Regions from separate parts of the Streptomyces sp. NPDC050549 genome, predicted to be linked through region 3. Evidence: riboswitches for the same ligand, from Rfam matches in the RefSeq annotation. Region 3 holds a riboswitch; each other region holds the start of a gene.

Region 1 (10,385 bases), on a different contig from region 3:
GGTCGTACGGGACGGGGGACGGCATGGGTTCACTCCCGAAATTGACGGCTGTTTCTGTGATCGTGCACATAGGTGGTCGCGGTTCCCACCCATCAGCAACAAGTAGGTAACCCCAGGCGGCACCCATTGACAAGGGTCCGAAACAATTCTCTACTGTGCACGGTCACAGAGCCGTGGACAGGCTCGCACTCAGTCAGGGGAGATGAAGATGTCGATCCACCGCCACCAGTTCAGCAGGCGCAGCATCCTTGCCGGGGCAGCAGCTGTCGGCCTCACCGGCACCCTCGCCGCCTGCGGCGGTTCCGACGACGACTCCGGCAAGAGCAGCGGGCCCGTCAAGCTGACCTACTGGTCGTGGGCGCCGAACATGGACAAGGTCGCCGCGATCTGGAACAAGAAGAACCCGGACATCACGGTCACCGTCTCCAAGCAGGCCGCCGGCAAGGACATCGTCTCCAAGCTGATCACCGCGAAGAAGGCGGGCAACGCCCCCGACCTGATCCAGGTCGAGTACCAGTCGCTGCCGACGCTGGTCTCGAACGACGTCCTCGCCGACATCTCGAAGTACGCGAAGTCCGCCAAGTCCGAGTTCGCCGAGGGCCTTTGGAGCATGGTCACGCTCGGCACCGACGCGGTCTACGCGATACCGCAGGACTCCGGCCCGCTGATGTTCTTCTACCGCGAGGACCTGTTCAAGCAGCACAACCTGACCGTCCCCACCACCTGGGACGACTTCGCCAAGACCGCCCGCGCCGCCAAGAAGGCACTTCCGAACGCCTACTTGACGACGTTCTCCTCCAACGACCCCGGTCTGTTCGCCGGGTTGGCGCAGCAGGCCGGCGCCAAGTGGTGGACCGTGGGCAGCGGCGGCAAGTGGACCGTCGGCATCGACGACGCGGCCACCAAGAAGGTCGCGGACTTCTGGGGCGGGCTCGTCCAGGAGGGCGTGATCGACAACCAGCCGATGTACACGCCGGCCTGGAACAACGCGCTGAACAAGGGCACCAACATCGCCTGGGTCTCCGCCGTGTGGGCGCCCGGTGTGCTCGTCAGCTCCGCCCCCGACACCAAGGGCAAGTGGCGCATGGCCCCGCTGCCGCAGTGGAGCGCGGGCGAGAGCGTCACCGGCAGCTGGGGCGGCTCATCCACCGGTGTCTCCACCGACTCCAAGCACGCCGAGGCCGCGGCCAAGTTCGCGGCCTGGCTGAACACCGACCCGGAGGCGCTGGCGGCGCTGGTCAAGGAGGTCGCCATCTACCCGGCGGCCACCAAGGGCCAGTCCGGCTCGGTGCTCACCCCGCCCGCGTTCTTCCCGAACCAGACCGACTTCTACGACACCGCCGCGAAGATCGCCGCGACGACGGCCGCCTCCGCCTGGGGCCCGAACGTCCAGGTCGCCTACGACACCTTCAACGACGCGTTCGGCAACGCCACCAAGGCGAAGAAGGCGGCCCAGTTCGACACCGCGCTCGCCACCATGCAGTCGGCGACCTTCACCGACATGAAGAAGCAGGGCTTCAAGGTGACCGAGGCATGACCAGCACTCCGCTCAAGGGCTCCGACCTGACGGCCGGGCCCTTGGCGGACGGCACCGCCACCACCGTCCGCCCCCGCCGCCTCCGCCGTCGTGGCCGCAGCGCGCCGTACTGGTTCCTCGTACCGGCCCTGCTCCTGTTCGCCGCCTTCACCGTCGTACCGATCGGGTACGCGGTGTGGCTCAGTCTCCACAAGGTCCAGGTCAAGGGCATCGGCCTCGGCAAGGGCGCCCGCGAACAGGTGTGGAACGGCATCGGCAACTACACCGCCGTCTTCGAGGACTCCGAGTTCGGCCACAGTGTCCTGCGCGCCTTCGGCTACGGCCTGATCGTCATCCCCACGATGCTCGGTCTCGCCCTGGTCTTCGCGCTGATGCTGGACACCCCGCAGGCGCGCAGCGCCAAGTTCGCCCGGCTCGCGATCTTCCTGCCGTACGCCGTCCCCGGCATCATCGCCGCCCTGATGTGGGGCTTCCTGTACCTCCCGACGGTCAGCCCCTTCTACTACCTGCTGCGCGAGTTCAACCTCCCGCAGCCGGACCTGTTCGACGGCGGCAACCTGTACCTGTCCTTCGCGAACATCGCGGTGTGGGGCGGCACCGGCTTCAACATGATCGTGATCTACACGGCCCTGCGCTCGATCCCGCAGGAGATCTACGAGGCCGCCCGCATCGACGGCGCCTCCGACCTGAAGATCGCCCTGCGGATCAAGATCCCGATCGTGCTGCCCTCCCTCGTGCTCACCTTCTTCTTCTCGGTCATCGCCACGCTCCAGGTCTTCACCGAGCCCATGGCGCTCAAGCCGCTGACCAACGGCCTCTCCAGTTCCTGGAGTCCGCTGATGGCCATCTACGACGCCGCGTTCCTCAGGTCGGACATCTACGGCGCCTCCGCCACCGCGGTGGTGCTGGCCCTGGCGACCTTCGCGCTCTCCTTCACCCTGCTGCGCGTCTCCGACCGCTACACCCGGGAGGACCGGGCATGACCCCCCTCACCCTCACCGCCGCCGACACCAGGCCCAAGCGCACCGCGTGGGTGCCGACCCTGGTGCTGATCCTCGGCTCGCTGTACTGCCTGATCCCCGTGGCCTGGGTGGTCATCGCGGCCAGCAAGGGCCACGGCGAGCTCTTCTCCACCTTCACCTTCGCCCCCGGCACCGGATTCCTCGACAACTTCAAGGAGTTGAGCTCCTACCGGAACGGCATCTACTGGCAGTGGATGGTCAACTCCCTCTTCTACGCGGGCGGCGGCGCCCTGCTGTCGGCCGCGGTCTCGGCCGCCGGCGGTTACGCGCTGGGCCGATTCGCCTTCCGCGGCCGGGAGTTCGTCTTCAAGCTGATGCTCGCCGGCGTCCTCGTCCCGAGCATCGTGCTGACCGTCCCGCAGTACCTGCTCCTGTCGAAGCTGGGCCTGGCCGACTCGTACTGGTCGATGCTCCTCCCGTCGATCCTCTCCCCCTACGGCGTCTACCTCGTCCGTATCTACGCGGCGGCCTCGGTGCCCGCCGAACTCCTCGAAGCCGCCCGCATGGACGGCGCGAGCGAGTGGCGGATCTTCTCGCGGATCGCGGTGCCGATGATGATGCCGGGGCTCATCACGGTGTTCCTGTTCCAGTTCGTCGGCATCTGGAACAACTTCCTGCTGCCGTACGTGATGCTCGCGGACGACACCAAGTTCCCGATCACGCTGGGCCTTTACACCCTGCTCAACCAGGGCGCCTCCCAACCCGCCCTCTACACCTTGGTCATCATGGGCTGCTTCCTCGCGATCCTGCCGCTGATCGCGCTCTTCCTGGTGATCCAGCGCTTCTGGTCCCTGGACCTGCTGAGCGGCTCGGTCAAGGCGTGAGGCAGGCACCGAGCACCAACTCCCCCCACTGAACCCGCAGAACGAGGACCATGACCACCAGTCCGAACGGACGCCGCAAACCGCCCACCATCCACGACGTGGCCCGGGAGGCAGGCGTCTCCCGGGGGACCGTCTCCCGTTTCCTCAACGGCGGCCACTACGTCTCACCGGCCGCCCGCACCGCCGTGGAGACGGCGATCAGGAAGACGGGCTACGTCGTCAACCGGCACGCCCGCTCCCTGAGCACCGGACGGTCGGACTCGGTGGCGTTCCTCCTCACCGAGCCGCAGGAGAAGTTCTTCGAGGACCCCAACTTCAATGTCCTGCTGCGGGGTTGCACCGAACACCTGGCCCGCCACGACATCCCCCTGCTCCTGATGCTGGCCTCCTCCAGGGACGACCGCCGCCGCCTCACGAGATACATCACCTCGGGCCACGTGGACGGCGTCCTCCTGGTCTCCAACCACAGCGGCGACCCGGTCGCGGCCGAACTCCGCGACGCCGGCATCCCGTTGGTGGCCTGTGGCAAACCGCTCGGCCCCGCCTCCAAGTACAGCTATGTGGCCGCCGCCGACCGCGACGGCGCCCAGGAGATGGTCCGCCACCTCATCTCCCGGGGCAGACGCCGCATCGCCATGGTCACCGGCCCGCTCGACGCGCCGGGCGGACCCGACCGCCTGGCCGGCTACCGGGACGTCCTCACCGAGGCGGGCCTCCCGCACGACCCGACCCTCGTCGTCGAGGGCGACTACCGCCGCACGGGAGGCGAGGAAGCGGCCCGCCGACTCCTCACCCGGGCCCCCGACATAGACGCGGTGTTCGTGGCCTCCGACCTCATGGCCCTCGGAGTCGTCAACACCCTTCAGCAATCCGGCCGTTCGGTCCCGGATGACATCGCTGTCGGAGGCTTCGACGACTCGGCGGCGGCCACCGCCATCACCCCGGCCCTCACCACCATGCGCCAGCCCTACGACCGCATCAGCGCCGAAATGGTCCGGATGCTCCTGGCCCAGATCGCCGGAGAGGACACGGCGGGCGTGATCCTGCCCACCGAACTGGTGATCCGGGACTCGGCATGACCGCCGTAACTGTCAAACCAACCGGAACTCGGGTCAACGTATGTGAAGGCAGCAGCCGTCCGGTTCGTGTCGAGTCGGTGGGGCGTTCCATCCGTATTCTCTGATCATGGCCGCACCCCTCGCATATGCACTGATCGCCACCGACCTGGACGGAACGCTGCTGCGCGGCGACGACACACTCTCCGACCGGTCCCGCACCGCACTCGCGAGGGCCGCGGCGGCCGGCGCCCGGCACCTGGTCGTCACCGGCCGGCCCGCCCCGAGGGTGCGACCGCTCCTCGAAGACCTCGGCAGCAGGGGGCTCGCGGTGTGCGGACAGGGCGCGCAGTTGTACGACGCCGGCGCGGACCGTCTGCTCTGGTCGGTCACCCTGGACCGGGAGTTGGCGGAGACCGCGCTCGGCAAGATCGAGGCAGAGGTGGGCCAGGTGTACGCGGCGGTCGACCAGGACGGAGTGGACGGCCTCACCCTCATCGAGCCCGGCTACCTGATGCCGCACCCCACGCTCCCCGCCGTACGGGTCGGCAGGCGCGACGACCTGTGGTCCGAACCGATCAGCAAGGTGCTGCTCCGTCACCCCGCCCTGGAGGACGACGAATTGGCGTCCACGGCGCGCTCGGTGGTCGGTTCTCTGGCCTCGGTCACCATGTCGGGCCCCGGCACCGTCGAACTCCAGCCACTCGGCATCACCAAGGCGACGGGCCTGGCCCTCGCCGCCCGACACCTGGGGCTGCACCCCTCCGACACCATCGCCTTCGGCGACATGCCGAACGACATCCCGATGTTCGACTGGGCGGCCCACGGGGTGGCCATGGCCAACGCCCACCCCGAACTCAAGGCGGTGGCGGACGAGGTGACGAGGTCGAACGAGGACGACGGCATCGCCGTGGTCCTGGAAAGACTCCTCGGCGAAGTCTTTTAGGGGCGCGGGGAACTGCGCGACCAGCCACGACGGCGCTGCACTCAAAACACAACCCGTCGTGGCTGATCCAACGTTTCTAGTAAGCCCCGTAAACGTTGTCGATGGACCCGTACACCGCCGCCGCGTAGTTGCAGGCAGCCGTGATGTTCGCGACCGGGTCGTACGGGTCGAACGAAGTCCCGGCAACGTGATACGCGTTGAACGTCGGGTCGATCACCTGGAGAAGCCCCTTCGACGGAGTACCCGCCGCCGCGTTGGAGTCCCAGTTGTTGATCGCGTAGGGGTTGCCGGAAGACTCGCGGATCACGTTGCGGTAGATCCCGTTGTACGTCCCCGGAATCCCCTTCTGCGCCATGATCGCGAGCGACTCGCGGATCCACCCGTCAAGGGTGTTGGGGTACCCGGCAACCGTGGTCGACGAGGTCGTGGCGGCCGACGCGGTGCTCGCACCGACGATCGGCAGGGCGAGGATCGCGGCACCGGTGCCGGCGACGGCGAGGGTACGGACGAGTCGGGCGCGGCGGGACTGAGCGGATGCAGGCATGACGAGGTTCCTCTCCGTCGCCTGCGAGGTGAGCTGTCGGGTTCGGGCTGGGAGGTGCCCGGCCGCGCCCTCACGGACGTGACTTAACCCCAAGCCGTCCCGGTCGCAGCGACCGGTCCGGCGACTTACCTGGGTCCCCCGCTCCTGCCGTGCGAGAAGTTCGTGACTGGGATGCCGGGCGGCGGCAGGATTCGGCGTTCCGCTCGACAGGCCGGGAAACTATGCGAGAGCACATGTCCGGAACAAGTGGCGGAATCACACCTAACCCCTATTGACCTTGGTCTGAGACGTATGGGGCACTTGATCCTTTGCGTGAGCCAAGGTTCAACTGTCAATCTCCGCAAGGGGAAACACGAACGAACCGGGACGCGGGTCACGCACAGAAATACGTGACCCAACTCACGGCAGGATTAAGAGCGGCAAATCGGGCATTCATCCTCAACTGGCGGTTCTCGGAATCCTTTTCTCCCAAGTACGGTGAAAGATCACTTCGCTGCCCTCGGTGCAGATCACCTCGTTCGAGGTAATAAAGTCCGTTTCGTCGCACGTGATCTCCGACCGCGTCCGCACGGTCGTGTCCCATCCCAGCTCCGGCCGATGCAGCCGGATCGTCCAGTCGGACCGCGTACGGGCGGACAGCGGATCCGACTCGTCGATCGTGTACGTCTCCAGCGCGTCCTCGGTGAACTCGAGCCCGTCCGGATACACACGCGTGCCGCCGTACCGGGGATCCACCTCCAGTCGCCACTCACCCTTCGCGACATCCCGCACCACCAGCCGCTCGGGCCGCGGCTCGTCCAGCGTGGCCGGGTGGTTGACCCCGATGGGCGCGGCCTCCTCGGGCTCGTCGAACCGAACAGCGGAACCCAACTCCTGCTCCCGTACCGGAAGTTCCAGCGCACTCCCCTCCGGATCCAGCGTGAACCCCGCCCCCGACTCCGGCTGCGGCCAGATCCACGGCCAGTACGCCGACGACACCGCGAGCCGGATGCGATGGCCCGGCGGGAACGCGTGCCCGATGCCGTTCAGTTCGAAGGTCACGTCCTCCGCGGCACCCGCAGTCCACGGCACCGCCCGGTCCCGCCCGTGCCGAGCCGACAGGTTGAGCACACCCCGGGTGACCAGCGTCGAGGAACCGTCCGGGGCGACATCGCACAGCCGGGCGACGACCTGCCCGCGCTCCACCTCGCTCGTCAGCCGCAGCCGCACCCTCGGCCGCCCCAGCACCCACGTCTCGGCCGGCACCTCGAACTCGAAGCACGCCGACCGCGCGTCCTCGTCCCGCTGGTCCGGCGGCAGATCGGCGTCGTTCCCGCACGGGAAGAAACGGCCCGCGTCCACACCGGTGTGCATGGGGGAGCGGACCGGAACGGGCGCACCCCGGAGGCCGTACGTCGTCGTCTTCACGTGCGGCGAGGGCCACGCGGGTTCGCCGACCCAACGGCCCGGCAGGGTGTCGTAGACCGTGGCCGGAGGATGCGAGTCGCTGACGTAGGCCCGCAGCGGAGGCTCTCCCATGATTCCGGTGTCGATGCCCTTCAGCCAGTGGTCCCACCACCGCAGCGTCTCCTGGAGGAAGCCGATCGCGGGGCCGGGCGGCAGACCTCGGTCCGGGTACTGATGGGACCACGGCCCGATCAGGCCGCGTACCCGCTCCGGCGGGAGGTGTTCGACGAGCCGCAGGACCGTGTCGCGGTACGGGTCGTGCCAGCCGCCCACCGTCAGGACGGCGGCCCGGATCGCGCCGTAGTCCTCGCAGATGCTGCCGTGCTTCCAGTAGTCGTCGCGGAGCTGGTGGGCCAGCCAGGTGTGGATGAACGGATCGATCCGCTCCAGGCGCTTGAGCCACATGTCGCGCCAGATCAGGCCCGCGTACTCGGGGTCCGGCGGGCGGGCGACGAAGGCCAGCATGGTGGCCGCCCAGGCGTGCAGGTCGACGGCGAGGGCCGAACCGCCCATGTAGTGAACGTCGTTGTCGTAGCGGTCGTCGGTCGAACAGACGGTGACGATCGCCTTCAGCGGCTCCGGGGCGAGGGCGGCGATCTGGAGGGAGTTGAAGCCGCCCCAGGAGATGCCGAACATGCCCACCTTGCCGGTGCACCAGGGCTGCGCGGCAAGCCAGTCGACGACCTCGACGCCGTCGGCGAGTTCCTGCGCGTCGTACTCGTCGCCGGGCGCGCCCTCGCTGTTGCCGTGGCCGCGCACGTCGACCCGGACGGAGGCGTAACCGTGGCCCGCGTACCAGGGGTGGCGCTGGGCGTCACGTGGCGCCGTCCAGTCGGTCAGGCGGTACGGGAGGTATTCCAGGAGCGCCGGTACGGGTTCGTCCGTCAGCGGGCGCCAGACGCGCGCGTAGAGCCGTGTCCCGTCGGACATCGGGATGCGGATGTCCTCGTGGGCCGTCTCGTGGGGGAAGGACGTACGGATGCGCATGAGGGGACCCCTGGGTTCAGTGGACCGGGTGCATGGTGCGGCGCAGCCAGGGCGCGGAGGCCATCACGGCGAGGCCCGCGGCCACCGCGATCGCGCCGTTGACGCCGAAGTACGCCGGCTTGGAGACGTCGTCGTAGAGCTTCACCGTCTGGGCCTGGATGCCGTTCGCGAGCGCGAGGGACAGGAACCAGAGGGACATGGTCTGGCTGGAGAAGGAGGCCGGGGCGAGCTTGGTGGTGGCCGGCATGCCGGAGGTCTCCAGGAGGATGTCGCCGAGGCCGAGCAGGAAGTACGAGCCGACGATCCACCAGGCCGACATCAGGTAGTCGTCGTTCGCGTGCCCGGCGGTCGGCAGCACCATCAGCAGGAACGACAGGCCGCCCAGGACGACGCCGATCGCGATCTTGTTGGAGGCGTGCGGCTGGCCGCGGCCCATGCGGACCCAGAGCGCGGCGACCACGGGCGCGAGCCCGACCTCGAAGGTGCCGAGCGCGCTTGCGTACCAGCTCGCGGGGAAGTCGAAGCCCAGGATGGTCGTCTCGGCGTTCGACGCGGCCAGCAGCATCATCGTCGAATAGGCCTGGAAGAGGATGAAGTTGAAGACGGTGGAGGCCAGGAACAGCACGATGTACGGGTGCAGCCGCCCACGTTCCTCGGGGGTCACGCGCGGGCTCGTGAACATCACCGCGAAGTACACGACGGGCGCGACGACCGAGACGACCGTGAGCAGGTCGACGAAGCGGCCCATCGTCAGCCGTCCGGCGACTGCCGGGCCGGTCGCGAGCACGGCGGCCGCCAGGATTCCTGCGGCGATCAGCCGCACCGCGCGGCGCAGCGCGTCCGGTGCGAGTGCGAACCCGGCGGCCGGCGAGGTGACCCCGTCCGGCGACGTACTGGATCAGGCCGAAGGTCATGCCGATCGCGGCGGCCGAGAAGCCCCAGTGCCAGCCCTCGTGGTCGCCGAGCCGGCCGGTGATCAGCGGGCCCGCGAAGGCGCCGATGTTGATCGCCATGTAGTAGAGCGCGAAACCGGAGTCACGGCGGTCGTCGTCGGTGCGGTAGAGCTTGCCGACCATGGTGGCCACGTTGGGCTTGAGCAGGCCGGTGCCCGCGCTGATGAGGCCGAGGCCGGCCCAGGTCATGGTGGCCGTGGGGACCGCCGTCGCGTAGTGCCCGCAGGCGATCAGGACACCGCCCCAGAGCACCGCGCGGTACGAGCCGAGGATGCGGCCGGCGAGCCAGCCGCCCGCGACCGAGACGAGATGGACCAGCGTTCCGTAGGCTGCGGATACGGATGCGGCCGTTCCGGACGACATGCCCATGCCGCCGTGCGCGACGGTATCCGCGAAGTACAGGACGAGGACGGCCTGCATGCCCAGGAACGAGAAACGCTCCCAGACCTCAAGACCGGAGAGCGTGAGCAGCCCCTTCGGCTGGCCGAAGAAGGCGTGGCCGTCCACGGGAGGCGGCAGGTCGGCGGGCTCGGCCTCAAGGGCGGTGCGGGACACGATCCACTGCTCCCACCTAAATCGATAAATATCCGTTCTTATCAGGTGATCAAAAACATACCGGTCGTGATCCGATACCGCCCGGGGTGGACGGGGTGGGCGGCATGGGTGATCGAAAGCCGACCGGATACGCTGACTTGAGTGATGGCAGCGACCTATCGACAATCCGTGTGACCGCCCAGGGACACCAGCAGACAGGAGACCCCTCGTGACCGTCGTCGGGCCGTTCGGGCTGAGCGTGCGGGACCAGGCTCTGGAAGCCGATGTCCAGGCCGGAATGGCGGCAGTCGAGGAGGGTCTGCTCGAAGCCACCAAGAGCGAGGTGCCCTTCATCACGGAGGCCGCCCAGCATCTCGTGCGCGCGGGCGGGAAGCGGTTCAGGCCGCTCCTCGTGATGCTCGCCGCACAGTTCGGCGATCCCTATGCGCCGGGGGTCGTCCCCTCGGCGGTCGTCGTCGAGCTGACCCATCTCGCCACGCTCTACCACGACGACGTCATGGACGAGGCGGCCGTGCG
Region 2 (10,385 bases), on a different contig from region 3:
GTCCGCCGGGAACTTCGCCGACGGTCCGCACGCTTGCATACAGTGGCGGGACGAGCAGGATTTCTGCGGTTCCAGCCAGAGAATCCGCGATCGAAGGGACGTACATGCCCATGGGTCACACGGCCACCGCCGAGGCAGGGTCCGGCGGTCTGACAGCGACCGAACACCGTTTGGCCAACGGTCTGCGCGTGGTGCTCTCCGAGGACCACCTGACCCCGGTCGCGGCGGTGTGCCTCTGGTACGACGTCGGTTCCCGCCACGAGGTCAAGGGGCGTACCGGCCTGGCTCACCTCTTCGAGCACCTGATGTTCCAGGGCTCCGGACAGGTGAAGGGCAACGGCCACTTCGAACTGGTGCAGGGCGCGGGCGGTTCGCTCAACGGCACCACCAGTTTCGAACGCACCAACTACTTCGAGACCATGCCCACCCACCAGTTGGAGCTCGCCCTCTGGCTGGAGGCCGACCGCATGGGCTCCCTGCTCGCCGCTCTGGACGACGAGTCGATGGAGAACCAGCGGGACGTCGTCAAGAACGAGCGCCGCCAGCGCTACGACAACGTGCCCTACGGGACGGCCTTCGAGAAGCTGACCGCCCTCGCCTACCCGGAGGGCCACCCCTACCACCACACGCCCATCGGCTCGATGGCGGACCTGGACGCGGCCACCCTGGAGGACGCGCGCGCGTTCTTCCGCACCTACTACGCGCCCAACAACGCCGTGCTGTCCGTGGTCGGCGACATCGACCCCGAGCAGACGCTCGCCTGGATCGAGAAGTACTTCGGGTCCATCGCTGCGCACGACGGCAAGCCCACACCCCGTGACGGCTCACTGCCCGACACGATGGGCGGCGAACTGCGCGAGATCGTCGAGGAGGAGGTCCCGGCCCGCGCCCTGATGTGCGCCTACCGGCTCCCGGAGGACGGCACGCGCGCGTCCGACGCGGCCGACCTCGCCCTCACCATCCTCGGCGGCGGCGAGTCCTCGCTCCTCTACAACCGCCTCGTACGACGCGACCGTACGGCCGTCGCCGCCGGCTTCGGTCTGCTGCGGCTGGCCGGAGCACCCTCCCTGGGGTGGCTGGACGTCAAGACGTCCGGGGACGTCGAGGTGCCCGTCATCGAGGCCGCCATCGACGAGGAGCTCGCCCGGTTCGCCGCGGAGGGCCCCACGGCCGAGGAAATGGAGCGCGCCCAGGCCCAGTTGGAGCGCGAGTGGCTGGACCGGCTGGGCACGGTCGCGGGCCGCGCGGACGAACTGTGCCGGTACGCCGTCCTGTTCGGTGACCCGCAGCTCGCCCTGACCGCCGTACAGCGCGTCCTGGACGTGACGGCGGAGGAGGTCCAGGAGGTCGCCAAGGCGCGCCTGCGGCCCGACAACCGCGCGGTGCTCGTCTACGAGCCGATCGCGGACGAGGATGCCGACGACGAAGCAGCAGCGGCCGAGGCCGGCGACGAGAACGAGGAGGCGGCCAAGTGACCGAGCTCGCCACGATGGAATTCCACCCGCAGCCCCAGGCGGGCGAGGCCAGGCCGTGGGCCTTCCCGGCGCCCGAGCGCGCGACGCTCGGCAACGGCCTGACCGTGCTGCGCTGCCACCGCCCCGGCCAGCAGGTCGTCGCCGTCGAGGTGCTCCTCGACGCGCCCCTGGAGGCCGAACCGGCCGGTCTGGACGGTGTCGCCACGATCACCGCACGTGCCTTCTCCGAGGGCACCGACAAGCACTCCGCCGAGGAGTTCGCCGCCGAGCTGGAGCGCTCCGGCGCCACCCTCGACGCGCACGCCGACCACCCCGGCATCCGGCTGAGCCTGGAGGTCCCGGCCTCGCGCCTGGCCAAGGGTCTCGGCCTGCTGTCGGACGCCCTCAGGGCGCCCGCCTTCGCCGACAGCGAGGTCGAGCGGCTGGTCCGCAACCGCCTCGACGAGATCCCGCACGAGACGGCCAACCCGTCCCGCCGCGCGGCCAAGGAGCTCGCCAAGGAGCTGTTCCCGGCGAGCGCGCGCATGTCGCGCCCGCGCCAGGGGACCGAGGAGACCGTCCAGAAGATCGACTCCGGGGCCGTACGCGCCTTCTACGACCGGCATGTCCGCCCCGCGACCGCCACCGTCGTGGTCGTCGGTGACCTCACCGGCATCGACCTGGACGCGCTGCTGGCCGACACCCTTGGCTCATGGACCGGCCCCGCCGGCCAGCCGCGCCCCGTGCCGCCGGTGACCGCCGACGACACCGGGCGGGTCGTGATCGTGCACCGGCCCGGCGCCGTCCAGACGCAGCTGCTCATCGGCCGCGTCGGAGCCGACCGGCACGACCGCGTGTGGCCGGCCCAGGTGCTCGGCACGTACTGCCTCGGCGGCACCCTCACCTCCCGCCTGGACCGCGTCCTGCGCGAGGAGAAGGGCTACACCTACGGTGTGCGGGCGTTCGGCCAGGTGCTGCGCTCGGCACCGGACGGCACGGGCGCGTCGATGCTCGCCATCAGCGGCTCCGTGGACACCCCGAACACGGGTCCGGCCCTGGACGACCTGTGGACGGTGCTGCGCAAGCTCGCCGAGGGCGGACTCACCGACGCCGAGCGGGACATCGCCGTGCAGAACCTCGTCGGGGTGGCGCCGCTCAAGTACGAGACCGCCGCCGCCGTGGCGAGCACGCTGGCCGACCAGGTCGAGCAGCACCTGCCCGACGACTACCAGGCGACGCTGTACCAGCAGCTCGCCGCGACCGGCACCGTGGAGGCCACCGCGGCGGTCGTCAACGCCTTCCCGGTGGACCGTCTGGTGACGATCCTCGTCGGCGACGCGGAGCAGATCAAGGAGCCCGTCGAGGCCCTCGGCATCGGCGAAGTGACCGTCGTTCCGGCGGAGTAGACGCAGTAGCGGCACGCGCGTGGGGGAGCCCTGGTGACTGAAGCGTCACCAGGGCTCCCTATTGTCCGAATTGGGGGAGAGGTTGCCCGTCTGCCCTGTGGCATGCGCAACAAAACCCGTGATCCGTTTGGGGATTGAAAGTGGCCCCCCTTAGCGTCGGTCCGGCTGTCCGTCAGGCACCGCGCCGCACTCGCGGCACCGGACAGTCATCGCCGAGTCCCCGTACGGCGCGAGCCAGGGGAGCCGGGGACCCACATGAGTCCCTGGGGTGAATCGGACGCCCGCGCGCGTGGCGGGGGAGTCCGTAGGAGACCTTCCTGCTCCGAACCCGTCAGCTAACCCGGTAGGCGAGAAGGAAGGAAAGGACCAGCCACTTCATGGCGTTCACCCGCGCCACCGGGAAGCACCGTCGCCCGAGCCGGACCCACCGCACCACCGTTCGCGCCGCGAGTGTCGCGGCTCTCGCCACCTCCGGCGTCGTAGGCACCCTGGCCGCCGCCCCGGCGTTCGCCGCGGAGCCCGCCCCCGAACAGACCGGCCTCACGCCCGTCGTCGCCATCGGCGACTCCGTGGCCGAGAAGATCGACGCCCAGGCCGTCGCCCAGAGGCAGGCCGCCGCCGAGACGCTCGCCGAGGAGACCGCCCGCGCCAAGGCCGCCGCCCAGGCCGAGGCGGCCCGTGAGGCCCAGGCGCGCGCCGCCCGCGAGGCCGAGCGCAAGAGGCTCAACACCTTCGTCGCGCCGGTCGCCAACTCCTATGTGTCCACCGGTTACAAGACCGGCGGCTCCCTGTGGTCCTCCGGCGCCCACACGGGCATCGACTTCCACGCCTCGACCGGTACCAGCGTCCACGCGGTGGGCTCCGGAACCGTCGTCGAGGCCGGCTGGGGCGGCTCGTACGGCAACGAAGTCGTGATCAGGATGGCCGACGGCATGTACACCATGTACGGCCACCTGTCGTCCATCGGTGTCTCCGTCGGCCAGAAGGTCACCCCGGGCCAGCAGATCGGTCTCTCCGGGGCCACCGGCAACGTCACCGGACCGCACCTCCACTTCGAGGCCCGCACGACCGCCGAGTACGGCTCCGACGTCGACCCCGTCGCCTACCTCCGCAAGCACGGCGTCAACGTCTGACGAGGTACTACCGCACTTCCCGGAGCCCCGGCCCGCAGGCCGGGGCTTTCGGCGTTTCCGGACCCCTTCTGTCCAAAAAATATCCATGGATTCCGGTCCGCCATCGGAAATTCCCGCTGATTGCAATAGAGTCACGGAACACACGTCAATCGTCGACGTTTCACGGGGATTAAGGCGGAGGTCGGACATGCGTATTCCGGCGCACTCGGTATGCACGGCGATCCGGGACGACATCGTCGCCGGTGTCTACGAGCGCGGCGGCCGGCTCACGGAGGAACTCCTCGCGCGCCGGTACGGCGTCTCGCGCGTCCCCGTGCGGGAGGCCCTGCGCACGCTGGAGGCGGAGGGGTTCGTGGTGACCCGGCGGCACGCGGGCGCGTGCGTCGCGGAACCGACCGAGCAGGAGGCCGCCGACCTGCTGGAGATGCGGATGCTGCTGGAGCCGCTCGGCGCCTCGCGGGCCGCCCAGCGGCGCACCGAGGCCCACCTCAAGGTGCTCCGCGGCCTCGTCAGGCTGGGCCAGGAGCGCGCCAGGAGGGGCAACAGCGAGGATCTGCGCTCCTTGGGCAGCTGGTTCCACGAGACGCTGGCCCAGGCCTCCGGAAGCCCCGCCCTGACCTCGATGCTGACCCAGCTGCGGCACAAGATCGCCTGGATGTACGTGGTGGACGCGCCGGCCAACCCCGTGGAGTCCTGGGCGGAGCACGGGGCGATCGTGGACGCAGTGGCGCGCGGCGACGCCGAGCGCGCGCGGGCGATCACCGCCCTGCACACCGAGCGCGCGGGCACCGCGCACCGGCTGCGCTTTCCCGGCGGCGCGAACGGCACGGACCGTGTGAGGACTTCGCAACCTCCCGTAAACATGTCGGGTCTCCGGCATTAACACGGGCGCCGTATACAAAGAGAGCGTAATTCGCGGGGGATTATTTCTGCTGCCCGCAAATGGAATTGCGAAGGGCTCGCCCGGTAATTCGGACGAGCCCTTCGAGGTTGCGGCACATCGGTTTTGCGGCGAAAACACCGCAACCATCAATTGCGGGTTGTTCAGACGGTCTCGGGAAGTTCCTCGAGACCCTCCGCGACCAGCTTCGCCAGCCGGTCGAGGGCCGCGTCCGCGCCCTCGGCGTCCGAGGCGAGGACGATCTCCTCGCCGCCCTGGGCGCCCAGGCCCAGGACCGCGAGCATGGAGGCCGCGTTGACGGGGTTGCCGTCGGCCTTGGCGATCGTCACGGGGATACCTGCGGCCGTGGTGGCCCGGACGAAGATGGAGGCGGGGCGGGCGTGAAGGCCCTCCGCCCAGCCGACGTTGACGCGGCGCTCAGCCATGTGATGCTGCCCTTCAGAGTCTCAGGGTTGTCTAGACCAGTTTCCCACACGTGAAGCGAGCCCGGAGCGGCCCCGTGGACCGTCCGGAGAAGGGTGTCGGACCGCGGCCTCGGTCCCACTTCCCCTCGCTGCTTTTCCCCACAGACTGCCTCGCGCCGTTGTCGGACGCGAGCCGTACGCTGGGGCCCATGCAGACCTCGTCGGACCGGCACGAGTACCCCGCCCACTGGGAAGCCGACGTCGTGCTGCGCGACGGAGGTACCGCGCGCGTCAGGCCCATCACCGTCGACGACGCCGATCGCCTGGTCAGCTTCTACGAGCAGGTCTCCGACGAGTCGAAGTACTACCGCTTCTTCGCGCCGTACCCTCGCCTGTCCGCCAAGGATGTCCACCGCTTCACGCACCACGACTTTGTGGACCGGGTGGGACTCGCGGCCACCGTCGGCGGCGAGTTCATCGCCACCGTACGCTATGACCGCATTAGTGCCGACGGGCGTCCCGCGTCCGCCCCCGCCGACGAGGCCGAGGTCGCCTTCCTCGTGCAGGACGCGCACCAGGGCAGGGGTGTCGCCTCCGCCCTCCTGGAGCACATCGCGGCCGTCGCCCGCGAGCGCGGCATCCGCCGCTTCGCCGCCGAGGTACTGCCCGCCAACAACAAGATGATCAAGGTGTTCACGGACGCCGGCTACACCCAGAAGCGCAGCTTCGAGGACGGCGTCGTACGCCTGGAGTTCGATCTCGAACCCACCGACAAGTCCCTCGCCGTGCAGCGCGCGCGGGAGCAGCGCGCCGAAGCGCGGTCCGTACGACGGCTGCTGGGGCCCGGCTCGGTCGCCGTCGTCGGCGTCGGACGTACCCCGGGAGGGGTGGGCCGCAGCGTCCTCGACAACATCAGGGACGCCGGGTTCACCGGCGGCCTGTACGCCGTGAACAAGGCCTTCCCGGAAGAGCAGAAGGAACTCGACGGGGTGCCGGCGTACCGCTCGGTGCGCGACATCGAAGGCCCCGTCGACCTCGCGGTCGTCGCCGTCCCGGTCGAACACGTCCCCCAGGTCGTCACCGAGTGCGGCGAACACGGGGTGCAGGGGCTCGTCGTGGTCACCGCCGGCTACGCCGAAAGCGGCCCCGAGGGACGCGAGCGTCAGCGCGAACTCGTCCGGCACGCGCGCACGTACGGCATGCGGATCATCGGGCCGAACGCCTTCGGGGTCATCAACACCGCCGCAGACGTACGGCTGAACGCGTCCCTCGCCCCCGAGATGCCGCGACCCGGACGCATCGGACTGTTCGCCCAGTCCGGCGCCATCGGTATCGCCCTGCTCTCCCGGCTGCACCGTCGCGGCGGCGGCGTCACCGGTGTCACGGGCGTCTCCACGTTCGTGTCGTCCGGCAACCGCGCGGACGTGTCCGGCAACGACGTCCTCCAGTACTGGTATGACGACCCCGACACCGACGTCGCCCTCATGTACCTGGAGTCCATCGGCAACCCCCGCAAGTTCACCCGTCTCGCCCGGCGCACCGCGGCGGCGAAGCCGCTGGTCGTGGTCCAGGGCGCCGGATCCGCCCCCCAGGGGCACGCCGTACGCGCGACACGCCTGCCGCACGCCACGGTGTCCGCGCTGCTGCGACAGGCCGGCGTGATCCGCGTCGAGACGATCACCGAACTCGTCGACACGGGGCTGCTGCTCGCGCGCCAGCCGCTGCCCGGCGGGCCACGGGTGGCGATCGTCGGGAACTCCGAGTCACTGGGACTGCTGACGTACGACGCGTGCCTCTCCGAGGGGCTGCGGCCGACGCCGCCGGTGGATCTGACGACGGCGGCGACAGCGGCGGACTTCCACCGGGCGCTGTCGGGGGCACTGGCCGACGACTCCTGCGATGCGGTGGTCGTGACCGCGATACCCACCGTGGGGGAGGGGCCGGAGGAGGACGCGGCGCTGGCGGAGGCGCTGCGGTCGGCGGCCGAGGCTGTTCCCGGGAAGCCGGTGCTCGTGGTGCACGTGGAACTCGGGGGACTCGCCGCGGCGCTGTCGGCCGCGATGAGTACGGCACCGCGGGCCGTTTCGAAACGGGGCGACACCCCCCGACCTGCGGACCGACCGTCCAACGCGGTGCAGACCCCCGAAGGCGTCGGCCTCATCCCCGCCTACCCCGCCGCCGAACGCGCGGTCCGTGCCCTCGCCGAAGCCGTGAAGTACGCCCAGTGGCGGCGCGAGGCCGTCGATCCCGGCCGGGTGCCCGAGTACGAGGACATCGACGAGAAGGGGGCCGCCGGGCTGATCGGCGGACTGCTCGCGCGCGGGCAGGGCCTCACACTCGGCGTCGACGAGACCTGCGAACTGCTCGGCATGTACGGCGTCGATGTCCACCGCGCGCTGCCCGCACCCACCCCCGAGGCCGCCGCAGAGGCCGCCCGCACCCTCGGCTACCCGGTCGCCCTCAAGGCCACCGCCCCGCACCTCAGACACCGCGCCGACCTGGGCGGCGTACGCCTGGATCTCGCGGACGAGGAGCAACTGCGGCGGGCGTACGCCGAGTTGGGCGAGCTGTTCGGCAGCCCGGAGGAGCTGCGGCCGGTGGTGCAGCGGATGGCGCCGCGCGGGGTCGACACCGTCGTACGGGCCGTCATCGATCCGGCGGCGGGAGCCGTGCTGTCGTTCGGGCTCGCCGGAGCCGCCTCGCAACTGCTCGGGGACACCGCGCACCGGCTCATTCCGGTCACGGACCGGGAGGCCGGTTCGCTGATCCGGTCGATCCGGACGGCACCCCTCCTGTTCGGCTGGCGCGGCTCGACCCCCGTCGACACGCCTGCACTGGAGGAGCTGCTGCTGCGGGTGTCGCGGCTGGTCGACGACCACCCCGAGGTGGTCGCGGTGACCCTGGAGCCGGTCGTCGTGGCCGCGCACGGCCTGAGCGTGCTCGGCGCCTCCGTCCGCCTGGCCCGACCGCCGGTCCGCGACGACCTCGGCCCGAGGACGCTTCCCGTGTACTGACGGGCGCCTTCCGCGCACCGGCGGACGCTTCCCGTGCTGACCCCGGGTACTGAGACGGCTGTGACAGGACCGTGCTCGGCGGTGCCTCGCAGTCAGTGGGCCACCGTAGGATGGACGTCATGGCCAAGACCAGTACGACGACCCAGGGGCTGCGTGCGGCGATCGAGCGCAGCGGCTACTACCCGGCCCTCGTGGCCGAGGCGGTGGAGGCCGCCGTGGGCGGCGAGCCGATCCGGTCGTTCCTGGTCCACCAGGAGACCACGTTCGACCAGAACGAGGTGCGCCGGCATGTGACCGTGCTCGTCCTCACCGGCAACCGCTTCATCGTCAGCCACACCGACGAGCAGGCCGCCGACAGCACCTCCCCGACGCCGTACGCCACGACGTCCACGGAGTCCGTGAAGATCGGCCGGATCTCGTCGGTGGTGCTCAGCCGCGTGGTCGCCAACCCGGAGTCTTACAAGCCGGGCACACCGCCCCGCGAGGTCGTGCTGACCATCGGCTGGGGTGCCGTCTCCCGGATCGACCTGGAGCCGGCCGCCTGCGGCGACCCCAACTGCGAGGCCGACCACGGCTACACGGGCAACTCGACGGCGGACGACCTGAGCCTGCGCGTCAGCGAGGCAGGGGACGGCCCGGAGACGGTGCAGCAGACCCTCGCCTTCGCACAGTCGCTCTCCGAGGCGACCGCGGACGTACCCCGCTGATGGCGCAGCCCGCAACCTGGGACCACCCCGAACCCCTCGCCGTAGCCTCCGCGCCCGTCCCCGAGTACGGCTCAGGCTCCCTCGCCGACCTGCTGCCCACGCTGGCCGCCGGAATGGGCGTTCCCGGTACGGTCGCGGCGATCCCGGAACTGACCGCGGCCGACCGCAACTGCGTCTTCCTGGTCGACGGTCTCGGCTGGGAGCAGATCAAGGACCACGCCGACGAGGCGCCGTACCTGCACGCGCTTCTCCGCAGCTCGCGCGGTGGCACGGGACGTCCGCTCACCGCCGGCTACCCGGCGACCACCGCGACCTCGCTGGCCTCCGTCGGCACCGGCCTGCCGCCCGGCGCGCACGGGCTGCCCGGCTACACCGTGCGCAACCCGGCCACCGGCGAACTGATGAACCAGCTCCGCTGGCACCCGTGGACCTCGCCGAAGCCCTGGCAGCCGTACCCCACGATCTTCCAACTGGCCCACGAGGCGGGCGTGCACGCCGCCCAGGTGTCGTCCCCCACCTTCCAGAACACCCCGCTGACGAAGGTCGCGCTCAGCGGCGGAACGTTCCTCGGGCGGCTGACCGGCGAAGAGCGCATGGACCTCGCGGCCGAGCAACTGGCCGCCGGGGACCGCTCCCTGGTGTACACGTACTACGCCGAACTCGACGGCGCGGGCCATCGCTACGGCGTCGCCTCCGACACCTGGCGCGGCCAGCTCATGTACGTCGACCGGCTCGTCCAGCGCCTCGCCGAGCAACTGCCGCCGCGCAGCGCGCTGTACGTCACCGCCGACCACGGCATGATCGACGTGCCCTTCGACGAGGAGCACCGCATCGACTTCGACGCGGACTGGGAGTTGCGCGCCGGGGTGGCCCTGCTCGGCGGCGAGGGCCGCGCACGCCATGTCTACGCGGTCCGGGGCGCCGAGAACGACGTCCTGACCTGCTGGCGCGAGGTGCTCGGCGAACAGTTCTGGGTGGCGTCGCGGGACGAGGCAATCACGGCGGGCTGGTTCGGCCCGACGGTCGACGAGCGCGTCCACGACCGTCTCGGCGACGTGATCGTGGCGGCTCGGGACGACGTCCTGGTCATCGCGTCCGAGCGGGAGCCGAAGGAGTCGGTGATGGTCGGCAACCACGGCTCCATGACCCCTGCCGAACAGCTGGTCCCCCTGCTCGAAGTACGCTCCTGAAGCCCCACCGTCCTCCTCTTCGCCGAAAGGTGCTCAACTCCCCATGCCCGAGCTGGTGTTCTTCTCCGGAACGATGGACTGCGGGAAGTCGACCCTGGCGCTCCAGATCGAGCACAACCGCTCGGCGCGCGGCCTGGCAGGGATGATCTTCACGCGGGACGACCGGGCGGGCGAGG
Region 3 (10,385 bases):
CTCGAAAGAGAAACCTGTGCCTGTCAACGAGGACTCGTTCACCAACTGGAAGCACCGCGAGGAAATCGCGGAGTCGATGATCCCGATGATCGGGAAGCTGCACCGCGAGCGGGACGTCACCGTCCTGCTGCACAGCCGCTCCCTGGTCAACAAGTCGGTGGTCAGCATCCTCAAGACCCACCGGTTCGCCCGCCAGATCGACGGCGAGGAACTCTCCGTCACCGAGACCCTGCCCTACCTGCGGGCGCTCACCACGCTCGACCTGGGCCCCTCCCAGATCGACATCGGCATGCTCGCCGCCACCCATCGCACCGACGAACGCGGCCTGACCGCCGAGGAGTTCACCGCCGAGGCCGTCGCCGGTGCCACCGGCGCCAACAAGATCGCGTGCCGCGAGGGCCGCGATGTCGTGCTCTACGGCTTCGGCCGCATCGGCCGCCTGGTCGCCCGCCTGCTCATCGAGAAGGCCGGCTCGGGCAACGGTCTGCGGCTGCGCGCCATCGTCGTACGCCAGGGCGGGGATCAGGACATCGTCAAGCGCGCCTCGCTGCTGCGCCGCGACTCGATCCACGGCCAGTTCCAGGGCACGATCACCGTCGACGAGTCGAGCAGCACGATCGTCGCCAACGGCAACGAGATCAAGGTGATCTACGCGAGCGACCCCTCCGAGGTCGACTTCACGGCGTACGGCATCAAGGACGCCATCCTCATCGACAACACGGGCAAGTGGCGTGACCGGGAAGGCCTTTCGCAGCATCTGCGGCCCGGGATCGACAAGGTCGTCCTGACCGCGCCCGGCAAGGGCGACGTCCCCAACATCGTGCACGGCGTCAACCACGACACGATCAAGCCGGACGAGCAGATCCTGTCCTGCGCATCCTGCACCACCAACGCGATCGTGCCGCCGCTGAAGGCGATGGCCGACGAGTACGGTGTGCTGCGCGGGCATGTGGAGACGGTCCACTCGTTCACCAACGACCAGAACCTGCTGGACAATTACCACAAGGCCGATCGCCGCGGCCGTTCCGCGCCGCTCAACATGGTGATCACCGAGACCGGTGCCGCGTCCGCCGTCGCCAAGGCGCTGCCCGACCTCAAGGCCCCGATCACCGGCAGCTCGATCCGCGTCCCGGTGCCGGACGTCTCGATCGCGATCCTCAGCCTGCGGCTCGGCCGCGGGACCACCCGCGCCGAGGTCCTGGACCACCTCCGCAACATCTCGCTGACGTCCCCGCTGAAACGGCAGATCGACTTCACCACCGCCCCCGACGCGGTGTCGAGCGACTTCATGGGATCCCGCCACGCCTCGATCATCGACGCGGGCGCCACCAAGGTCGACGGCGACAACGCCATCCTCTACCTCTGGTACGACAACGAGTTCGGCTACTCCTGCCAGGTCGTCCGGGTCGTCCAGCACGTCTCCGGGGTCGAGTACCCGACGTACCCGGCACCCGCCGTCTGACCACCGGAACACGCTGAACGTACGACGGCCCGGCCACCCCGGTGAGGGCGGCCGGGCCGTTGTCGTCACAGCCGAGCGAGGTGTCAGCGAGTGCTGCGCTTACCCCGGTACAGCACGACGAATCCGGCGACGAGCAGCAGCGCTCCTGCCACCGCCGGCCACAGGTTCGCTCCGGTCTCCGCCAGGCCGCCCTCTGCCTGCGGCTGGTTCGGGCCGACGGCGGCGTAGCTCTCGCCGCCCGAGGACGAGGCGGGGGGTGTCGCCACGGGACTGCCGACCTGACCGCCGGCGTTGTTGTCGGAACTCCCCTGAGTCTCGGTCGACTTGGACCCTTCGGTCTTCGTGTCGACCTTGGGGACCGACACGGCGGTCGTCAAGTCTCCGGGGTCGGTGGTCTGGGTGTCCGGGGCGCTGGTCTCGGGCTCGGCGGTGGGCTGGTCGCCGGTCCCTCCGTTGCCGCCGTTGCCCGCGTTGTCGCCGCTGTTTCCGCCGCTCCCGTTGTTGCCACCGTTTCCGGCGGGCGCGTCGGACGCGGTCTCGGTGGGCGTCGCCGTAGCGGATTCAGTGGCCGTAGGAGACTCCTGCGGCTGACCCGAACCGCCGTTCGAACCGGAGCCGCCGCCCGAACCCGAGCCACCGGCCGTACCCGAGCCGTTGTCCCCGCCGGTACCGCCGCCGGAGCCCGAACCGCCGCCCGATCCGGGGTCGTTGTCCGTGCCGGCGCCGCACTTCTCACCGCTGTTGATGCAGGTGACCATGTCGTTCATCAGGCCCTCGGAGAAGACGTTGATGAAGTCGCCGTGGTCGGTGACGGGCTTGTGCTGCTGCTCGGGGAAGGAGTCCACCGCGAACAGCGGGGACGTCCTGCCGCCGTCCTGGAGGCTCGGCGCGTCGACGGCGTAGACGATCCGCTGCACCAGCTGCGGGATGGCCTTGAAACCGTCCGGGCAGGCGCCGTCGGCGGCCTCGAAGGCCACGTGGGTGCGATGGTTGGCGCTGTCGATGTTGCGGCCGTCCCAGCAGCTCTGGAACTTGAAGGTGCGCACGACGTCGCTGCCCGCCGGGCACAGCGGGTACTTGTCCTTGAGCTGCCGGTCCTCGAACCCGGTGCAGCTCCAGGAGGCGTTGGCGTTGGCCGGGCCGTTGACGAAGGCCTTCGCGTCGCCGGTGATGATACGCAGCAGGCGCGGCATCGCGACGACCTTGCTCTGCGGGTTGCCCTCGAAGGTCAGCGTGACCTGCTTGGCCGTGACGATCTCACCCGAGTTGCCCTCGGTGCCGCCGCCGGGCTTGTCCGCGTCGCGCTCCTGCTTGCCGTTCTGGAGGCGCAGCACAGGCCAGTAGTAGGTGGACTTGTCGCCCGGGTTCTCGCAGCTCGTGTCGGCGTTCGCCAGATCCTGGTCGCTCGCGAAGGCGTTGTTGGACTGGTTGCCGATGTAGTCGTGGAAGTGGTGGGCGCCATTGGTGACACCGGGCGCGACGATCACGTTGTCGGAGTTGAACAGGCCGTTCGCGTTCACCCCGCAGGCGGTGACGAACGTGCCGCCCGAGGCACCCGCCTGCTCCTGCGGAGCGTTCACGTTCGGCTGTACGGAGGTGATGTCCGCGTAGTCCGAGGCGACCGGCCCGTTGGTGGTCTGCTGCTGGCCCTGACCGCCCTGGCCGGAAGCGCTGGCACTGGCACTGGCACTGGCGCTCTGGTCGTCGCCGTTGCCGCCCTGGTCGCCGGTCTCGTTCGTGGGCGCGATCAGGGTGCAGCCGGCGAGCGCGTCGAGTCCTTCCGGGCGGTCCCCGACGCGTGCGATGGCGTCGTCGATCCGTCCGATGGTCGCCGCGCGCTTCTCCTTCAGCGGATTCATGATCTCGTTGTCGGCGAAGGATGCGTCCTGGCGTATGGACTCCGTCGAGTCCCGGAGTTTCTGGTAGGCCTCGGTTATCTGCTGGTCCAGATTCGCGAGTTCCTTGTCGACGTCGGCCTTCGCCTCGTCGGGCACCGTCGTCAACTGGGTGCCGATGTCCGGGCAGTCGATCGTCGCGCCTCGCGATGCCGCGTCCGGAGACCCTTGCTGGGCGGAGTCACCGCCCCAACCGCCTTCGGACGCCGACGCGTAGACGTTCGCCGCCACCAGTCCTCCGCCGCCCAGCATCAGGGCGACTGCTGCCATCGTCGCGCGTCGTGCGCCTGTGGGGCGTCTGCGCGTGTTGCGTGCCAAGGAAGTTGCTCCTACACGTATCGGTCGGCCCGGCTCGTCCCGGCATGGAAATCCCCCGTCCCAATACGGAGCCCGGTCCCGGTGTGTTCAACCGTCCCGGAAATTCATAGCGACCTCTTATGGATCACCCGCCCCGGCGGGCTCCTGACCCCTCGACACACCAGGGCGAGGTAAAGGTCACAAATACGTATCGGACATATCGCGCTTCAACCTTCACACGAGGCACACACGTTGGCTAAGTTGACGTTCAGGCCGTACGACCTACTCCGGCGATCGGCGCCGGGCCGCACGGCTTGCGCCGAGTCCGGCGTGCCGCTCGCGGCAGCCGGAGCCGGGGACCCAACCGAACTTGGGGTGAATCGGTCCAACTGCCCTTCAGGGCAAGGACCGTAGGGCAAACCTTCCGTGATCGACGCCCGAACCCGACAGCTAACCCGGTAGGCGCAAAGCGGAAGGAGCACGTCTGCCATGCCGGCAGAACGACGCACGCGCACCGGAGGCAGTGGCCCCACCGTGGACGACCGACCCAGCCGCGACGAAGTCCAGCGGCGGATCAACTCCCTTTACGACAGGGCCGAGACGGCCACTGGAAACTACAACGCCACACGTGCGATGTCCGGGGGGCCGCGCAAGCGTGTCAACCCCCGCCCCGGCGCGTCGCGGCCTTCCGATCCCGCTGTCGAAGCCGTCACCCGGCAGCTGTTCGACCGCGCGCGCACTCAACTGGGCCCGACCGTGCCGGCGATCCTGCCGCCCGGCAGGACCCCGGCCCGCCCGGCCGAGTCCCGCCCCGAGCGCTCCGAACGACGTCCCGAGCCCCAGAGCACCGGCGGCGCAGTCGAAGCGCAGCCCGGCCGCGCCATGGCCGAACTGACCGCGGGGACCACCGCCGCACCAGAGCCCACTGCCCTGCAACTCATGGCCTCCGCATCGGAGTTGACCGCGGCACCCATCGCCGCGCTGCCTCCCGCCGCACAGCAGATGCAGCAGATGCAGCAGATGCAGCAGATGCAGCAGATGCAGCAGTCTCCTGTGATGCCGCAGATGTCGCAGACGCAGGCACCTCAGGCGCAGATGTCCCAGATCGCCCAGATCGCGCAGATGGCTCAGGCCCAGATGTCGCAGACGCCTCCGGCGACCGTCCTCGACCTGCCGCCGGTACCGCCCGCCCCGGCCGTCGAGGTGCCGCCCGCGCGCGTCGTGGCACCACAGCAGTTCGCGACCGCCCCGGTACCGGCCTTCGACCCGCTCACCGCGAGCCTGGACCTGCTCCCGGCCATCGGCGCACCGCGCACCGAGACCGCGCCGACGGGCGCCACCTGGCCGCTCCCGGAGACGACCTGGTCCGCCCCGGAGACCACCTGGTCCACCGGACAGATGCCCATGGTGACCGAGCAAGAGACGTGGTCCACAGGGCAGATGCCCGCAGTGACCCAGCAACCGCCGTGGTCCACCGGCCAATTCCCCGTAGTGACCGAGCAACAGGTCTGGTCCACAGGGCAGATGCCCGCGGTGACCGAGCAAGAGACGTGGTCCACAGGCCAGATGCCCGCAGTTACCGAGCAACCCGCTTGGTCCACCGGGCAGATACCTCTGATCCCCCAGCAGCCCTCGGCCCAGCCCGCCTGGCAGCCCGCACCGGAACCTTCCTGGCGCCCGCCGCAGCAGGAATGGCAGCCGACCGCCCCCGCCCCCGAGGTCTCCTTCGCTGCGGCCCCGTCCGTCGCCCCCACACTCGCACCCCCCGCCCCTCCAGCCATGGCCCCGGAAGTCACACTCCCCCCGGCCCCGGCCATGAGCTCGACGCCCGCCGCCGTCACCCCCACCGCACCGGACGCCGGCGCCCAAAGCAAAACCGCCACCGCGCTCGCCTTCGCCCGCGCACAGATCGGCAGGCCCTGCCTGTGGGGCGCGGCGGGACCGGACGCGTACGACTGCTCCAGCCTCACCCAGGCCGCCTGGAAGGCGGCGGGCGTAATGCTCCCGCGCACCGCCCAGGAACAGTCGGGCGCCGGCGCCCTCGTCCCCCTCACCGACATCCGCGCCGGCGATCTGATCTTCTTCTACGACAGCATCGACCACGTCGGCCTCTACACCGGCAACGGCCTGATGATCCACGCGCCGAGCCCGGGCACGCCGATACGCGAGGAGTCGATCTTCTACGCCGGTTCGGCTGCCATTCGGGGCGCCGTACGGCCCGCCTGAACCGCCCGGGTCCGGGGATTCCCGGCCCCGCTCGCGTACGCCCCGCTACTCCCGGCGGGCCGCGTCGTTGGTCTGTACGAGTGGTGGAACCCAGGACACGGTCGTAGCGTCGAACGAGACGACGGACGACGACCGTGTCCCGCCGGGCGGGCCCACCGCCGGTGCGGGTGCGGAGCGACAGTACGAACAGGCGGCCGGGAGCGGACATGTACAAACACACCATGGTCGGACTCGTCACGGTCTGTGCCGCTGCCCTGCTCGCACCTGCCGTGGGCACCTCGTCCGCGGCCCCGGCGACGGTGCGCGCGCAACCGGTCGCCCAGCGGCAGCCCGCGGTCCCCGTGCTGGTCGACTGCCTCTGGCGTGCCGAGGTGCGCCCCGCCAATTTCATGCTTGCCTGCGGCGACGGCAACAGCCGACTGGCGTCGCTGCGTTGGACCAACTGGGACGCCAACTCCGCGACGGCGACGGGCGTCAACTGGGTGAACGACTGCAAACCCTATTGCGCGGCCGGCAAGTTCCACTCGTATCCGGTGGTCGTACGGCTCGACAACGCGCAGACGTGGAAGCGGCATCCGGGGGTACGGCAGTACGGCCGGATCAGCCTCACGTACACCGCCGGGAGGCCGGACAGGTTCGCGCACGTCGTGACCTATCCCCTGTGGAACTGAACCGGCTCAGAACGACAGCTCCACCACCAGCGGCCGGTGGTCCGAGATCGCCGTCCGCGGAGTGCGCGCCGTCCCCACCGCGTCCGCGTCGAGCCCCGTCGCCAGGATGTGGTCGAGCTGGACGCGCGGGCGGTGCGAGGGGTAGGTCGCCCAGCGGCGCGGACCCCGCCAGCTGTGCCGCGCGGTCGCGTTGAGGGCGACCCGGGGCAGCGCGCCGATCAGGTTGAAGTCGCCCAGCAACAGCTGGGGTTGGGGCAGATCGGCGATCCAGCGGCGGACGGTGAGCAGCTGGCCGATGTTCCAGCCCGGTACGAACGAGAGATGGACGGCCACCGCGGTGAACGGGCCGCGCGGTCCTTCCAGTACGGCGGCCAGGGCGGCCCTGGGCTGATCGCGGGCCAGCACTGGAGCGGTCCGCCCGGCAACCTTCAGCGGCACGGCCAGCGGGCCCGGAGAGAGCCGTAGGGCCCGCCACTCGCGGACCGGCAGCCGGGACAGCAACGCGACGCCCTGTGACGGGACTTCGGGCTCCGGTGCCTCGGTTCCGTGGACGCGCGGCGCGGGGTCGGCCGGATCGTTGACCCAGCCCCGGCCCGGCACGAAACGGCTGTGCAGCGCGGTCGCGTAGCGCCAATCGAGGGCACCCATCGCGGCGGCGGCGACCGCCGCCTGGTCGACGCGGCCGGAGCGTTCCTGGAAGCGGTCGACCTCCTGGAGGGCCAGCACGTCGACGTCCAGGGACGCGACGGCTTCGGCGAGGGGTGCCGAGGCCTCGCCGGGGCGGGCGGCGGCCGGGTGGCCGTCCGGCCGGATCAGCTGACCGTGCAGCACGTTGAACGTCGCACACGTCACCCGTATGTCACCCATGGCCGCTCCCTCCCAGGGAAGCGATCTTCGCATCCGGCGGAACACGCCGTGCGGCTGTCCACAAGATCGCTCCCAATCACGCGGAATTTCGAGTCAATCCGCAATCACACACGTACCAGCGGTCATGGGCGCCCCGCGCCGACCCGCCACGTCACCGACTCGGAGAACAGGCACCCCATGAACGCATCCGCACCGAACAGCCCAGCCGCCGACGCCACCGCGCAGATCGGCGTCACCGGCCTGGGGGTGATGGGCCGCAATCTGGCCCGCAACTTCGCCCGCAACGGCTACACGGTCGCCGTCCACAACCGGTCGCCGCACCGGACCCACGAGTTGATGAAGGAGTACGGCGACGAGGGTGCCTTCGTCCCGGCCGAGACGGCACAGGAGTTCGTGGCCGCCCTCGAACGCCCCCGCCGCCTGATGATCATGGTGCAGGCCGGACCGGCCACCGACGCCGTGATCGACGAGTTCGCCGCGCTGATGGAGCCCGGCGACATGATCATCGACGGCGGCAACGCACACTTCGCCGACACCCGCCGCCGCGAGGCCGCCCTGCGCGAACAGGGCCTCCACTTCGTCGGCGCCGGGGTCTCCGGCGGCGAGGAGGGCGCGCTCAACGGGCCGTCGATCATGCCCGGCGGCTCGGCGGAGTCGTACGCCGTGCTCGGCCCGATGTTCGAGTCCGTCAGCGCGAAGGTCGACGGGGAGCCCTGCTCCACGCACATCGGCACGGACGGCGCCGGGCACTTCGTGAAGATGGTGCACAACGGCATCGAGTACGCCGACATGCAGCTGATCGCCGAGGCCTACGACCTGCTGCGCCAGGTCGGGGGTTACTCTCCCGCCGAGATCGCGGACATCTTCCGCCGCTGGAACGAGGGACGGCTCGGCTCCTACCTGATCGAGATCACCGCCGAGGTCCTCGCCCACACGGACGCGGAGACCGGCGGGGCGTTCGTCGACATCGTCAAGGACGCGGCGGGCCAGAAGGGCACCGGGCGCTGGACCGTGCAGACCGCGCTGGAACTGGGTTCGCCGGTCACCGCGATCGCCCAGGCCACCTTCGCCCGCGCCTCCTCCAGCCAGGCGGACCTGCGCGCGGCCTACCGCGGACTGCCCGGCGGCACCACTCCCCCGCTCAGCCGCACCGAGGCCGACCGCTTCACCGCCCAGGTGGAACAGGCGCTGTACGCCTCCAAGGTCATCGCCTACGACCAGGGCTGGAAGATGATCCAGGACGCGGCCACCGAGTACGGCTGGTCGATCGACCTCGCCGCGGTCGCCGGGATCTGGCGCGGCGGCTGCATTATCCGCGCCTCCTTCCTCGACCGGATCCGCGCCGCCTACACGGCCGACCCCGGTCTGGTCAGCCTGCTGGGCGAGGAGACCTTCGCGCGGGAGATCGGCGACGCGCAGGTCCCCTGGCGCGAGGTCGTCGCCTCCGCAGCCCGGCGCGGTATCCCCGTCCCGGCGTTCTCCGCCGCGCTGTCTCACTACGACACGCTGCGCGCCGAGCGGCTGCCGGCCGCCCTGCTCCAGGGCCAGCGCGACTTCTTCGGCGCCCACACCTACGGGCGTACCGACCGCTCCGGCACCTTCCACACCCACTGGTCCCGGCCCGGCCGCCCGGAGACGACCGCCTGACCAACTCCGGTGCCCGGCCCGCCCGTTGAGGCGGGCCGGAAAGTCTCGCGCCCGCTACTCGTCCACGGCGAGGGCGGGCGCCGCCGTACTCGCGCGCACCACGAGCTCGGTCGGCACCAGGGTGGTGCCGTGCTGGTCGCCCCGGTCCCGCATCCGGCGCAGAACGCCCTGTACGCACAGGCGGCCGACCTCGGCGAAGTCCTGGTGGACGGTGGTCAGGGGCGGCAGGAAGGAGCCGGCCTCGGGGATGTCGTCGAAGCCGATCACGCTGACGTCCTCGGGGATGCGCCGGCCGCGCTCGTGCAGGGCCCGCAGCAGGCCCAGGGCCATCTGGTCGTTGGCCGCGAACACGGCCGTGCAGTCGGCCTGTTGGGCGAGTTCCAGGCCCACGCGGTAGCCGGACTCGGCGGACCAGTCGCCGCGGACGACGGGGGGTACGGGCCGTCCGGCGTCGGTGAGTTCGGCGCGCCAGGCGTCGGCGCGGCGCTGGGCGGCGAAGGACTCCTCGGGTCCGGCGAGGTGCCAGACGGTGCGATGGCCGAGGTCGAGGAGATGGCGTACGGCGGCGCGCGCCCCGCCGTTCTGGTCGGTGTCGACCACGCTGTAGCGGTCGCCCGCGTCGGAGTCGGCCACGACCACCTGGACGTGGGGCGGCAGCGAGATGGTCGCCGCGTCGAGGAGGTGGACCTCCATGATCGCGATGACGGCGTCGACGGCGAGTTCGCCCAGCCGGGAGAAGGCGCCGCGCACCTCGTCCTGGGTGGGGACGGCGACCGGGAGCAGCGTGACGGCGTAGCCCTCGTGCGCGGCGGAGGTGGCGATCGCCTCCAGGGTGCGCATGTTGCCCGTGGTGGAGAGGTTGAACGTGATCACGCCGATGGTGCGGAACTCACCCCGCTTGAGCGCGCGGGCGGCACTGTTGGGCCGGTAGCCCAGTTCCTTCATAGCGGCGAGGACCTGCCGGCGGGTCTCCTCGTTCACACCCGCGTAACCGTTGGACACCCGGGAGACGGTCTGCGAGGAGACTCCGGCCAGGCGTGCGACATCGGCCATGGACGCGCTCGGGGCGCGCCGCATCACCCGTTTCCCGCCGCGTCTACGGGGCTCCTCGGTGTCGGCCGAGGCACCGTGCGCTGTGTCCACCCGTCTCCTTCCCCTATCGATCCGATTGCCTGGGGCACGTTTCACCAAACGGCCCTTGACCACCGACATTGGGGCAGTGTAGACATGCCGCCATCAGATGTTTACGTAAACATAACAGGCCGGGACCCACTCGGACCTGGGTGTTTACGCAACCATCGCGACGGCGTGTGACGCCGG

The links. Region 3 has a riboswitch for cyclic di-AMP ahead of AB0I51_RS42905 (NlpC/P60 family protein). Riboswitches for the same ligand answer to the same signal wherever they lie in the genome.
Region 1: another riboswitch for cyclic di-AMP. It lies ahead of AB0I51_RS08815 (transglycosylase SLT domain-containing protein); the one in region 3 lies ahead of AB0I51_RS42905 (NlpC/P60 family protein).
Region 2: another riboswitch for cyclic di-AMP. It lies ahead of AB0I51_RS45670 (M23 family metallopeptidase); the one in region 3 lies ahead of AB0I51_RS42905 (NlpC/P60 family protein).

Annotation. Positions count from the first base shown of each region.
Region 1 covers NZ_JBFAJD010000004.1:184,272-194,656, reverse strand. Annotated here, with positions in the region: gene AB0I51_RS08845 (beta-galactosidase) at 1-25, opposite strand, end outside; gene AB0I51_RS08840 (substrate-binding domain-containing protein) at 203-1,537, shown strand; gene AB0I51_RS08835 (sugar ABC transporter permease) at 1,534-2,520, shown strand; gene AB0I51_RS08830 (carbohydrate ABC transporter permease) at 2,517-3,383, shown strand; gene AB0I51_RS08825 (LacI family DNA-binding transcriptional regulator) at 3,434-4,462, shown strand; gene AB0I51_RS08820 (HAD family hydrolase) at 4,569-5,384, shown strand; gene AB0I51_RS08815 (transglycosylase SLT domain-containing protein) at 5,461-5,928, opposite strand; cyclic di-AMP (ydaO/yuaA leader) riboswitch at 5,934-6,135, opposite strand; gene AB0I51_RS08810 (CocE/NonD family hydrolase) at 6,367-8,361, opposite strand; partial or broken gene AB0I51_RS08805 (peptide MFS transporter) at 8,378-9,869, opposite strand; gene AB0I51_RS08800 (polyprenyl synthetase family protein) at 10,078-10,385, shown strand, end outside.
Region 2 covers NZ_JBFAJD010000067.1:7,774-18,158, forward strand. Annotated here, with positions in the region: gene AB0I51_RS45660 (pitrilysin family protein) at 111-1,475, shown strand; gene AB0I51_RS45665 (pitrilysin family protein) at 1,472-2,860, shown strand; cyclic di-AMP (ydaO/yuaA leader) riboswitch at 3,061-3,224, shown strand; gene AB0I51_RS45670 (M23 family metallopeptidase) at 3,238-3,993, shown strand; gene AB0I51_RS45675 (GntR family transcriptional regulator) at 4,181-4,876, shown strand; gene AB0I51_RS45680 (HPr family phosphocarrier protein) at 5,038-5,319, opposite strand; gene AB0I51_RS45685 (GNAT family N-acetyltransferase) at 5,508-8,312, shown strand; gene AB0I51_RS45690 (DUF5998 family protein) at 8,432-9,019, shown strand; gene AB0I51_RS45695 (nucleotide pyrophosphatase/phosphodiesterase family protein) at 9,019-10,209, shown strand; gene AB0I51_RS45700 (thymidine kinase) at 10,253-10,385, shown strand, end outside.
Region 3 covers NZ_JBFAJD010000051.1:46,794-57,178, reverse strand. Annotated here, with positions in the region: gene AB0I51_RS42915 (glyceraldehyde-3-phosphate dehydrogenase) at 17-1,462, shown strand; gene AB0I51_RS42910 (DUF1996 domain-containing protein) at 1,546-3,627, opposite strand; cyclic di-AMP (ydaO/yuaA leader) riboswitch at 3,962-4,135, shown strand; gene AB0I51_RS42905 (NlpC/P60 family protein) at 4,144-5,880, shown strand; gene AB0I51_RS42900 (hypothetical protein) at 6,087-6,551, shown strand; gene AB0I51_RS42895 (endonuclease/exonuclease/phosphatase family protein) at 6,558-7,418, opposite strand; gene gndA (NADP-dependent phosphogluconate dehydrogenase) at 7,596-9,065, shown strand; gene AB0I51_RS42885 (LacI family DNA-binding transcriptional regulator) at 9,120-10,142, opposite strand.